DNA from 4 places in the Pantoea sp. SYBGC1 genome. Region 3 is predicted to be linked to each of the others. Evidence: predicted binding sites of a transcription regulator. Region 3 holds the regulator's gene; each other region holds the start of a gene.
The links. Region 3 encodes CRP, which controls carbon source genes, mostly activating them, when cyclic AMP is high. Its sites were predicted from a motif close to ATGTGANNNNNNTCACAT; they were not measured.

Region 1 (3,151 bases), on a different contig from region 3:
AAGCGGGCACGCACGATTCACACGGCGCGCCGCTGGGCGACGATGAAATTGCGCTGACGCGCAAGCAGCTGGGCTGGAGCCACGCGCCGTTTGAGATCCCGGCCGATATCTATGCGCAGTGGGATGCCAGAGAGGCGGGCCAGGCGAAAGAGTCAGCATGGAATGAGAAGTTTGCAGCCTATGCGGCAGCTTTCCCGGCGCTGGCTGAAGAGTTTACGCGTCGCGTTAACAATGAGCTGCCGGCTAACTGGCAGGCGGAGTCGCAGCAGTTTATTGAGCAGCTGCAGGCGAACCCGGCTAAAATCGCCAGCCGTAAAGCGTCGCAGAATGCGATTGAAGCCTTTGGCAAGCTGCTGCCGGAATTTCTCGGTGGTTCTGCCGATCTGGCACCCAGCAACCTGACCATGTGGTCCGGTTCTAAACCGATCAACGAAGACGCAGCGGGTAACTACATCCATTATGGCGTGCGTGAGTTTGGTATGACCGCCATTGCCAACGGCCTTGCGCTGCACGGCGGTTTCCTGCCTTATACCGCGACCTTCCTGATGTTTGTTGAATATGCGCGTAACGCAGCACGTATGGCGGCGCTGATGAAGATCCGTCAGATCATGGTTTATACCCACGACTCTATCGGTCTGGGTGAAGATGGCCCGACGCATCAGCCGGTTGAGCAGATGGCCAGCCTGCGTACGACGCCAAACATGAGCCTGTGGCGTCCCTGTGACCAGGTTGAGTCTGCTGTTGCGTGGAAATATGCCATTGAGCGTGTGGATGGCCCGTCAGCGCTGATCTTCTCCCGCCAGAACCTGGCGCAGCAGGATCGTACCGCTGAGCAGCTGGCAAACGTGGTACGTGGCGGCTATGTGCTGAAAGATTGCAACGGCACGCCGGAACTGATCCTGATCGCTACCGGCTCTGAAGTTGAGCTGGCGGTAGCTGCCGCTGACAAACTCAGCAGCGAAGGTCGTAATGTACGCGTGGTTTCTATGCCATCAACGGATGCGTTTGATAAGCAGGATGCCGCCTACCGTGAAGCGGTGCTGCCGAAAGCGGTTAGCGCGCGCGTTGCCATTGAAGCGGGTATTGCCGATTACTGGTTCAAATACACCGGCCTGCACGGTGCGGTCGTTGGCATGACCACCTTTGGTGAATCTGCGCCGGCAGAGCTGCTGTTTAAAGAGTTCGGCTTTACCGTTGAGAATGTGGTAGAAACCGCAAAATCTATTCTGTAATCCGGGGTCGCCTTTAGCGGCGGCTTACCAGACCGGATATCGTGAACCACAGGGTGCGCATTGATGCGCGCCCTGTTTTATTTTCTCCTCCTTCTCCACCTGAAACGTTTCAATTATTCCTGCAGTAATCGATTAGTCGCCTCATTTTTGTGACGCAGATCCAATAATCATCACCATCCTTGATCGCAATCATTCCGGTTATTCCTCGCATGCATTATTCTGGCTGAACCGTTTCAGTTGGCAGGTTATCTCGCAGCAGTGCCCCAGGCGCTGCGCAAGAATTTCCTGTACAAAATGGCGTGAAACGCTCAAGGTATCTGGCACATTTCAGAGGTGCAGTTGCAGGAAAAGCGATGACCATTCGTATTGCTATCAATGGCTTTGGTCGTATCGGACGCAATGTGTTGCGTGCGCTCTATGAAACGGGACGCCGGGCGGAAATTACGGTTGTGGCGATTAACGAGCTGGCAGATGCCGCCGGCATGGCACATCTGCTGAAGTACGATACCAGCCACGGTCGCTTCGCCTTCGACGTGCGGCAGGAGCGCGATCTGCTGTGGGTAGGGGAGGACACTATCCGCATCCTGCATCAGGCTGAGATCGGCACGCTGCCGTGGCAGCAGCTGGACGTGGATGTAGTGCTGGATTGCACCGGCGTTTACGGCAGCCGCGCCGACGGCGAGGCGCATCTGCAGGCGGGTGCCAGAAAAGTCCTGTTTTCGCATCCGGGCGGCAACGATCTGGATGCAACCGTGGTGTTCGGCGTAAACGAACAGGCTCTTAAACAAACTGACCGCATTGTGTCTAACGCATCCTGTACCACCAACTGCATTATTCCGGTGATCAAGCTGCTGGATGATGCCTTTGGGATCGAGTCCGGCACCGTGACCACGATCCACTCAGCCATGCACGATCAGCAGGTGATCGACGCCTATCACAGCGATCTGCGCCGCACCCGGGCAGCGAGTCAGTCGATCATTCCGGTCGATACGCGGCTGGCTGCCGGCATCACCCGCATTTTTCCGAAATTTAACGATCGCTTCGAAGCGATAGCGGTGCGCGTACCCACTATCAACGTGACGGCGATTGATCTGAGCGTCTCGGTGCGGGCGGCGGTAAAGGCGTGTGAGGTCAATGCGCTGCTGCAAAACGCATCAGCAGGGGCATTTCGTGGTATAGTTGACTATACGGAATTACCGTTAGTCTCAGTAGATTTTAACCACGATCCGCACAGTGCCATCGTTGATGGTACGCAGACGCGGGTCAGCGGTCATCACCTGATCAAGACGCTGGTCTGGTGTGACAACGAATGGGGCTTTGCTAACCGGATGATCGATACTACGTTAGCAATGGCCGCAAGCGGTTTCAGGTAAGACGCGGATGGCGTCTGGCAAAACTTACGAGAATCAACGAGAGGATTCACCATGTCTGTAATTAAGATGACCGATCTGGACCTTGCTGGTAAGCGTGTTCTGATCCGTGCCGATCTGAACGTGCCAGTGAAAGAAGGAAAAGTGACATCTGACGCACGTATCCGTGCTTCCCTGCCTACCATCGAAGCGGCACTGAAACAGGGCGCGAAAGTGATGGTTACCTCTCACCTTGGTCGCCCGACTGAAGGTGAATATAACGAAGAGTTCTCGCTGCTGCCGGTTGTTAACTACCTGAAAGAAAAACTGAACGGTACCCAGGTTACGCTGGCGAAAGAGTATCTTGACGGCGTGGAAGTGGGTGCTGGCGAGCTGGTCGTGCTGGAAAACGTACGTTTTAACAAAGGCGAAAAGAAAGATGACGAGACGCTGGCGAAGAAGTATGCCGCGCTGTGTGACGTCTTTGTAATGGATGCATTTGGTACCGCGCACCGCGCGCAGGCTTCGACTCACGGCGTGGGCAAGTTTGCGCCAGTCGCCTGCGCAGGC
Region 2 (3,151 bases), on a different contig from region 3:
GCCACCGGTTGAATGTTTATCCACTACCGGGCCGTTGAGCTGCAGCGACTGCCACTCCAGTACCGATCCTGAGTCGCGCATCGCCATGGTCAGGGCAACGCGTTCCTGCAGGTTCATATCGTTAAAATAGATGGTCATCGCCAGCGCAGCGATTTGCCCTTCCGAAACGGTTTCATCGCGCACGCCATCGATGAAAAAGCGGATCTCCGCCTCACTCAGCGGCTGCCCGTCACGTTTTTTCCGGATGATTTCCTGTGGCAGAAACAAGGTGCCTCCCGTGATTGCTGGTATGTACGCGGCGCATAAATGCGCCCTGCATTTTTATCGTAGGGGGCGCATGAATGCGCCCCGGGCCGGACGCCGTGCCGGGATTTAACCCGGGCCGCATTAATGCGGCCCCTACGGGGATATTCAATTCCGGATGCCGTGACGGGATTTAACCCGGGCCGCATTAATGCGGCCCCTGCGGGGATATTCAATTCCGTACCCCGCGACGGGATTTAACCTGGGCCGCATTAATGCGGCCCCTACGAGAATGTTGGATTCCGTACCTCGTGACGGGATTTAATCCGGGCCGCATTAATGCGGCCCCTACGAGAATGTTGGATTCCGTACCTCGTAGGGGGCGCATTCATGCGCCCCTGGCCGTACCCCGCGACGGGATTTAACCCGGGGCGCATCAATGCGGCCCCTACGCCAATATTGGATTCTGTACCCGTAGGGGGCGCATTAATGCGCCCCGGGCCGGACGCCGCGACGGGATTCAACCCGGGCCGCTATCAGTAACCCGTTTTGCTGCCGCTGGTTGCGTGGCCCAGCGTGCTGAGCAGGTTTGCCAGCAGGCTGGAGGCACCAAAGCGGAAATGACGGGCGTCAGCCCAGCCTTCACCGAGGGTGTCGTCAGCCAGCTTCAGATACAGAGCGGCATCTTCTGCGGTGCGCACGCCGCCGGCCGGTTTAAAACCAACCTGCTGCTGCACGCCTTTATCGCGAATAACCTGCAGCATAATGGCGGCAACTTCCGGCGTGGCGTTCACCGGCACTTTACCGGTTGAGGTTTTAATAAAATCAGCGCCGGCATCAATCGCAATCTCTGATGCCGTACGGATCAGCGCCTCATCTTTCAGCTCGCCGGTTTCAATAATTACTTTCAGCAGCACGCCCGCTGCCGCACACGCTTCTTTGCACGCTTTGACCAGCGCAAAGCCGGTATCGCGGTCGCCGGCCATCAGAGCGCGATAGGGAAATACCACATCCACTTCGTCAGCGCCGTAAGCGATAGCGGCGCGCGTTTCCGCCAGAGCGATCTCAATATCCGGATTACCGTGCGGAAAATTGGTCACGGTCGCAATGCGCACCTCAGGCGTACCCTGTTCGCGCAGCGTTTTACGTGCAATCGGGATAAAGCGCGGATAGATGCAGATAGCGGCAGTGTTGCCCGCGGGGGATTTGGCCTGATGACACAGCGCAATGACTTTTTCATCAGTGTCATCATCATTCAGGGTAGTGAGATCCATCAGTTGCAGCGCGCGCTGCGCGGCAGCATTAAGGTCAGTCATAACAGGCTCCGGATGTCAGGCCAGCAGCAAGCTGCCGGATAATGTGATTATTTTAACAATTGTCGGGAACTGCCATTGCGAATCAGATCACATAAAAAAGAGATAGCTGCCCGAAATTACATGGAAAAGCGGCTACAGATCTCTTTTTAACGTGAATGGATGGCTAAGCGGCTCGCAATGCAGATGTAATTATTATCACAAAATCGCGTGCTGAATGGTATCAGTCTGATAGATGGCCGGACGACGCCTGGGAAGGAAATGCAAATATACGCAGGCTGTTCTGCCACAGCGCATCGGCAATCACGTCAGCCGGTTCAGGACGCAGCGTGCACAACACCTCAAACACATTACGCGCCCGCTCAGGCCGGTTGGGCTCTCCCTGAAAACCCTGCAGCGGCATATCAGGAGCGTCTGTTTCCAGCAGCAGCGACGCCAGCGGCAGGCTGGCAATGGTATGGCGGGTTTTGCTGGCGCGCTCATAGGTAATGGTGCCTCCCACGCCGATAGCATAGCCAAGCTGGATAAAGCGCTCTGCCTGCTGCTGGCTGCCGGCAAAGCCGTGCACAACGCCACGCCGCGGCAGATTATGTCGTCGCAGCAGCATCGCCAGCTGATCGTGGGTGCGGCGGGAGTGCAGGATCACCGGCAGATCAAAACGTTTTGCCAGAGTGAACTGCGCGTTCAGCAGCCGCGTCTGCCTGTCAAAATCGGGATTGTTCATATAGAGATCCAGTCCGATCTCACCGATCGCTACGCAGTTGCTGTCTGCCTCTGCCAGATGCTGCGCGAGCAGATCCAGATGATCGTCCTGATGGCGGGCAATATTGATCGGATGCAGGCCCAGCGCCGCATAGAGCGCCGTATAATCTTTTGCCAGCTGCCTGACGCGTGCAAAACGGCTCGCTTCTGTCGAGGGCACAATAATGCGCTCAACGCCGGCGGCGGCGGCGCGGGCAATGCTTGCGACCGCATCATCAACAAATGGCGGGAAATCAAAATGGCAGTGCGTGTCGATAAATTTCATGCCAGCGATCCTTCATCCCAGGCAGCATCGTTCCCCGCCAGCGGCGGCGTGTGTAGCGGTCGCGTGTGCAGTGCATTGGCAGCGGCGGCGGGCGGTGCAATCGGCAGCGGCCTGCGGGCCGGCTCTGCGTCACTTAACCACTGCCCCAGCGTAGCCAGAAAGTAGCGTCCGCTGCGCCGGCCAAGATGATAATCGTGGTTCAGCGCGGCAACGCGGCTGCCAAGCGCCATGCTGGCCAGAGGACGAGGCGGGCAAACCTCCACAATGCGCAGATTACCCGGCGGCTGTTCAATAAACTGCTGGATCTCGCGATAGCTCGCTTCGTGATGATGCAGGATATTGATCATCGGCTGCAGCGCACCGTCACCCAGCCAGCGCTCCATCCGCTGCAACCATTGCGGCGTATAGAACATCTGCGAAGGCGTGGTTCGGATCACCACAACGGTATCCGCGCCACGCCGCGCGGCTTCGCGCACCGGAATCGCGTCGCTGATGCCGCCATCCAGATAGCTGACGCCATCCATCAGCACGCCGCTGCGATAAAAGCCAGGAATGGCACTGGACGCTT
Region 3 (3,151 bases):
ACACCTATGACGAGGCCGTGCCGTGGAATCAGGTGCCGGGCACCTTTACGCCCTGGCAGCCGCTGCCGGAGAATACCGATGTGCTGTTTTACGAGGGCCTGCACGGCGGAGTAGTTACGCAGCAGCATAACGTGGCGGAGCATGTTGATCTGCTGGTGGGCGTGGTGCCGATCGTCAATCTTGAGTGGATACAGAAACTGGTACGCGATACCAGCGAACGGGGCCATTCGCGCGAAGCGGTGATGGACTCTGTGGTTCGGTCGATGGAAGATTATATCAACTACATCACGCCGCAGTTTTCGCGCACGCATCTTAACTTTCAGCGTGTACCGACGGTTGATACCTCTAACCCGTTTGCGGCGCGCGAGATCCCCTCACTCGATGAGAGTTTTGTTGTGATCCATTTTCGCGGCCTGGAAGGTATCGCTTTCCCCTATCTGCTGGCGATGATTCAGGGATCGTTTATTTCGCATATGAATACGCTGGTGGTACCGGGCGGCAAAATGGGACTGGCGATGGAGCTGATCATGATGCCACTGGTGCAGCGGCTGATTGAAGGAAAACGGATAGAGTAGAGGCCATATCTGCCAGACTATGTGGCATCGGTCGCCATAAATGGCGACCCTGCAGGGTATAGTGCCATGTTTCACAAATGACAGCACCAGCCATCGTAGGGTGCGCATTTATGCGCACCGGCACCGATTACTGCGCGACCACTTCATAACTGTGGGTGATCTCCACCCCTTTGCCAAGCATGATTGCCACTGAGCAATATTTTTCTGCCGACAGATCAACCGCCCGTGCCACCGCTTTCTCGCTCAGCGCTTTGCCGCTGACGATAAAATGCAGGTTAATCTGTGTAAAAATACGTGGTGCTTCTTCGCGCCGCTCTGAAGTCAGTTTGACCTCACAGTCAGCCACATCATTACGCCCTTTTTGCAGAATCGAAACCACATCGATCGCGCTGCAGCCGCCGGCGGCCATCAGTACCATCTCCATCGGGCTTGGCGCTTTATCGCCTGAATTCCCGTCCATTAATAACTGATGTCCTGATGAGGATTCTCCGAGAAAGGTCAGCCCTTCCACCCATTTCACACGTGCCTGCATTATTCTTTCTCCTGAAGCGGCGTTTTGCGCCAGAGTACGCGTTCATCCGGCAAACAGCAATCGCCCGCCTGCTGAAGCGAGACAACACAAGACAGCCTGCAAAAGCTGTGCTACAAACAGAGCTGAAAATTTCTTCGTCGTGGCTGATGAGGACGGGCAGAATCAAAAGCAGAGCTTACACATCCGCCCGGATAATTTTTATTAACAGGACGCGCTGGACGATTTCATCGCCTGACAGGGAATGAATGCCCCTGTGTTTTGGGCACGATTACAATAGAGGATAATAGCGAATGGTTCTCGGCAAACCGCAAACAGACCCTACACTCGAATGGTTCCTGTCCCATTGCCATATTCACAAATATCCATCCAAAAGCACGCTGATCCATCAGGGTGAAAAAGCAGAAACGCTCTACTACATCGTTAAAGGTTCCGTTGCGGTACTGATTAAAGATGAAGAAGGCAAAGAGATGATCCTCTCCTATCTGAATCAGGGAGATTTCATCGGCGAACTCGGCCTGTTTGAAGAGGGCCAGGAGCGCAGTGCCTGGGTGCGTGCGAAAACAGCCTGTGAAGTTGCTGAAATTTCCTACAAAAAATTTCGTCAGCTGATTCAGGTTAACCCGGATATTTTGATGCGCCTGTCGGCGCAGATGGCACGTCGCCTGCAGGTGACATCAGAAAAGGTGGGTAACCTGGCTTTCCTGGATGTTACCGGCCGCATTGCACAGACGCTGCTTAATCTGGCTAAACAGCCGGATGCCATGACCCACCCCGACGGTATGCAGATTAAAATTACCCGTCAGGAGATTGGTCAGATCGTGGGTTGCTCACGGGAAACCGTTGGTCGCATCCTGAAAATGCTGGAGGATCAGAACCTGATCTCCGCACACGGTAAAACCATCGTCGTTTACGGCACCCGCTAAGCTGTTTCACCCCCCACGGCGTGATGGCACCATCACGCCGTTTCTGTTTGCGATAAGCTGATGTGGCGCCGAATCATCTATCATCCCGAAGTCAATTACGCTCTGCGTCAGACGCTGGTATTGTGCCTGCCTGTCGCGCTGGGATGGCTGTGTGGCGATCTGCAAAAAGGCCTGCTGTTCTCGCTGGTCCCCGCCTGCTGCAATATTGCCGGCCTTGATACGCCGCATAAACGCTTTTTCAAACGCCTGATCGTGGGCGGTACGCTTTTCGCCACCGGCAGTTTTCTGATCCAGTACCTCACCAACGCCGCGGTTCCGCTGCCGCTTATTATGCTGGCGCTGCCGCTGCTGATTGGCGTGACGGGCGAAATCAGTCCGCTGCACGGGCGTCTGCTGCCCGGCACGCTGATTGCAGCGATCTTTACGCTGAGTCTGGTAGGGCGCATGCCGATCTGGGTGCCGCCGCTGCTCTATATCGGCGGCACGTTCTGGTATGGCCTGTTTAACTGGTTCTGGTACTGGCTGTGGAAAGAGCAGCCCATGCGTGAAACGCTGAGCCTGCTCTATCGTGAGCTGGCTGACTACTGCGATGCCAAATATACCCTGCTGACGCAGCTGACCGATCCGGAAAAAGCGCTGCCGCCGCTGCTGGCGCGCCAGCAGAAAGCGGTTGACCTGATCACCACCTGCTATCAGCAGATGCATATGCTTTCTGCCAGCCGCGATAACAGCCATAAGCGGCTGACGCGCGCTTTTCAGGTGGCGCTGGATCTGCAGGAGCATATCGCTGTCAGCCTGCACCAGCCGGAGAAAGTGCAAAAGCTGGTAGAACAGAGTCATGCGGAAGCGGTTATCCGCTGGAATGCAAAAACCATTTCGGCACAGCTCAGGCTGCTGGCCGATGCCATTCTCTATCACCAGCTGCCCGCCCGCTTTCAGATGGAAAAGCCGCTCGGCGCACTGGAAAAAATTGCGCGGCAGCATCCGGATAATCCGGTTGGCCACTTCTGCCTTTATCATTTCAGCCGCATCGCCCGCGTGCTGCGCACCCAGAAACCGCTCTATACGCGCGACCTGATGGCCGATCGCCAGCGGCGCCTGCCGCTGCTGCCCGCCCTGCG
Region 4 (3,151 bases), on a different contig from region 3:
GTCCTGTTCCGGAAACTCCAGAAAAGGCCGCCGACGCTGGATGCCGGCGTTATTTACCAGAATATCGATGGCGCCCCACTGCACTTCAATTTCATCGATCGCCTGATGCACCGCGCCGGAATCGGTTACGTCAAACGCTTTGGCCCGGGCGACGATCCCCTGCTCACGCAGGGCGGCGGCAGCGCGCTCTGCCCCTTCAGTTGTGGTCGCGTTAATAATCACTTCGGCGCCGGCTTCACCCAGGCCCTGCGCCAGCAGAAACCCGATACCGCGTGCTGAACCGGTCAGCAGTACACGCTTGCCGGCCAGAGAAAAGAGTGCGTTCATAATATCTCCCTAAAAAGTCAGCTGAACTTTTGCCGCGCGGGTTTTATCGCTGGCAAACTGCAGCGCCGCATCACTATCCTGAAGCGGGTATTCCCCGCTGTAGAGCGGCAGCGGGTTGATAACGCCCTGCGCCAGCCACTCAACTGCCGTATTGAATTCATGCGTAAAACGGAACGATCCCGTCAGATTTATCTCTTTAGCAATCAGCGTCATCAGGGGGAAATCAGGAAATGCGCCGCCCATTCCTACCTGCACCACCGTGCCTCTGGCACACACAACTTCCAGGCAGCGCTGCAGTGACGCCGGATGGCCGGACGCTTCAAACGCAACATCGAAGTAACCCTTATCCGCCATCCAGCCGGTGAAATCGCCGCTTGCCGCGTTAACTATTTGCGTGGCACCCATTTGCTGCGCCATCTCCAGCGAACGTTCACTGATATCGCTGCAGACAACCTCTGCAGCACCACGCGCCTGCGCGGCAGCGGCAATCAGACAGCCAACTGGCCCGGTACCGGAGATAAAGATACGCTTACCGGTAAGATCGCCAGCCTGATGCGTGGCATGTATGCAGACCGCGAGCGGCTCAGCAAACACCATCACCTTTTCATCGGCATCCTGTGGAAAAGGCACGCACTGGCTGCTCGCCACCACTTTGTGCCGGGTAAATCCGCCATCGACGTGCGGGAGATACATTGCACTGCCAAAAAAGCGCATGGCGGTGCACTGGTTCTCCTGCTGGCGCTGACAATATCTGCATTCACCGCAGGGTTTAGCCGGATTGACAGCCACTTTTTGCTGCGGCTGCAGGCGGGGATCGTCGCTTTCAATGACGTAACCGACCACTTCATGCCCAAGTACCATGGGCATTTGCAGCGCAAAGCTGCCCACTTTTCCCTCCTGGTAGTAGTGCAGATCGGAGCCGCAGATTCCGCCGCGCGTAATACGCACCAGCGTGCCGGAGCCATCCCATTGCACCTGCTGCTGTGCGACACTGACCTGCTTTTTGCCGGTAATAACGCAGGATTGCGTTTCAATATTCATATTTATCCTGTGAGTCTGCTGATGTGATGACTATAAAAACGGGTTAAACAGGATAAAACTGTGATGAACATCACTCAGAACGATGTTACAGAAAAGATGTTACCGGGAACGTGAACTGGCTATCAGGTTGCTGCACCCGGGTGCGGCTGCCCTGCGCGATTACCGGGCTGCCAGCAGCTCCCGGCTATATTTAAATAGTTCCGAATCGGAACGGACGCCGAGCTTTTTCAGCGCCGACTGCTTCTGTCCGCTTACCGTCTTCCGGCTTCGTCTGAACTTGGCCGCAATCTGTGAAACGCTCATGCCATCAAGAAAGCAGCGGATCACTTCTGCTTCACGCGGGCTTAATAATCTTATTTTTTCGTGAAGAACCGGCTTACAGCTGATACAGAAATCATCGTCCGCCTTTTTTCCGGAAATGGCATACAGCGTCTGGATCTCTTCAGCAAGGTGCGTGGCTAAAAACAGGTTATTCTCAGCAACGGATCTGACCGCCGCCAGCACCTCTTCAAAGGGATGGCTTTTACCGATAAACCCGTTTACGCCGGCCCGGAGTACCATTCTTGCCACCGCCGGACTTTCGGCAGAGGTTAAAACCAGCATTTTCTGCATCGGGTAGTGATTACGTATTTGCTTTATTAGCGTCAGGCCGTCAATTTCACGCTCGCCCAGCAGGAAATCCAGAATCAGAACATCAACACTGTGCGTACTTAACGCGCTGAAAAGCTCGCTGCCGGAAGACCAGGCGGCAACAAGGTGAATATCGGGATGGTTTTTCAGACATAGCTCAAAAACCAGACGAATCATAGGATGACCGTCAAGAACAGCAATACGGACTGGCTGAGTGTTTAAATCCAATCTGCCTCTCCTCTAAAAGTATATGACAGGTAAAAGGGCTATATCGTTTAACCTTTTCAGTTAACTCAGTGGTAATAGCAGGAAAATCACCTTCACAATGTGATTATTCAGGTAATTATATAAAACTGATAAATGAAATATTATTAAGATATAGAATTAACTACCTCACAAATAAAATAAAGGATAATCCATCCAGAAAAAGAGGCACCCCGGCTGCTGGCTGCCGCTATTTGTGCGGACTGGCGCGCAATATATCACTCACCCGATCGCGCCATTCAGCTTTTCGCTATGTTTAACAAGCATTATTAATAACATTAAAATAGCGATTAAAATGATAAATTCTCTGCCTGACGCTATCTGAAGACTTATTTCCTGATTACTTTCCCACTATAATATTTAAATCGCAGGCGAGTTGTAATGAAGAGATATTGCCGCGATCTGATAATTACCCGGACCTTCCGGAAAAAGGAATCCATGATGATATATAAAAAGTGCTAAGTCATTAGCCCCGTACTCTGACCCTTTCAGGGCGCGCCGGTCCTTCCCGTGCGTAACGAAGACAAGCTGATACTTCGTACGTAACCCGCCGCCCTGCTTTTTTTGACGTCTCTCACAAGCTCAGCGTCCCCCTCTTCCATCATGCGCGATTACCGTTAGAGTTAACTCATCCGACCACTTTTGAGTACCCGATCATGATCGAGCACTATCCCTGCTTATTTACCCCTCTCGATCTGGGATTTACCCGGTTAAAAAATCGTTTTCTGATGGGCTCAATGCATACCGGACTGGAGGAGCACCCTGACGGTGCGGAGCGACTGGCGGCTTTTTATGCTGAGCGCGCACGCGAGGGCGTGGCGCTGATTGTAACTGGCGGCGTTGCGCCGAATGCGCAGGGTGTGGTGGCTCAGGGTGGTGCGATGCTGAC

Region 1: the regulator CRP is predicted to act here: its motif matches at 1,380-1,397, upstream of epd (erythrose-4-phosphate dehydrogenase).
Region 2: the regulator CRP is predicted to act here: its motif matches at 1,635-1,652, upstream of deoC (deoxyribose-phosphate aldolase).
Region 4: the regulator CRP is predicted to act here: its motif matches at 1,427-1,444, upstream of idnD (L-idonate 5-dehydrogenase).

Annotation. Positions count from the first base shown of each region.
Region 1 is NZ_JBXUNM010000013.1:39,113-42,263, reverse strand. Features, by position in the region: gene tkt (transketolase) at 1-1,232, shown strand, start outside; gene epd (erythrose-4-phosphate dehydrogenase) at 1,586-2,605, shown strand; gene pgk (phosphoglycerate kinase) at 2,657-3,151, shown strand, end outside.
Region 2 is NZ_JBXUNM010000007.1:174,220-177,370, reverse strand. Features, by position in the region: gene deoA (thymidine phosphorylase) at 1-267, opposite strand, end outside; gene deoC (deoxyribose-phosphate aldolase) at 780-1,559, opposite strand; gene AC2CF9_RS13405 (TatD family hydrolase) at 1,780-2,583, opposite strand; gene AC2CF9_RS13400 (patatin-like phospholipase family protein) at 2,580-3,151, opposite strand, start outside.
Region 3 is NZ_JBXUNM010000009.1:19,532-22,682, forward strand. Features, by position in the region: gene AC2CF9_RS14385 (phosphoribulokinase) at 1-575, shown strand, start outside; gene AC2CF9_RS14390 (OsmC family protein) at 703-1,107, opposite strand; gene crp (cAMP-activated global transcriptional regulator CRP) at 1,398-2,030, shown strand; gene AC2CF9_RS14400 (YccS/YhfK family putative transporter) at 2,091-3,151, shown strand, end outside.
Region 4 is NZ_JBXUNM010000007.1:75,909-79,059, reverse strand. Features, by position in the region: gene idnO (gluconate 5-dehydrogenase) at 1-327, opposite strand, end outside; gene idnD (L-idonate 5-dehydrogenase) at 337-1,368, opposite strand; gene AC2CF9_RS12975 (response regulator) at 1,528-2,226, opposite strand; gene AC2CF9_RS12970 (2,4-dienoyl-CoA reductase FMN-binding domain-containing protein) at 2,919-3,151, shown strand, end outside.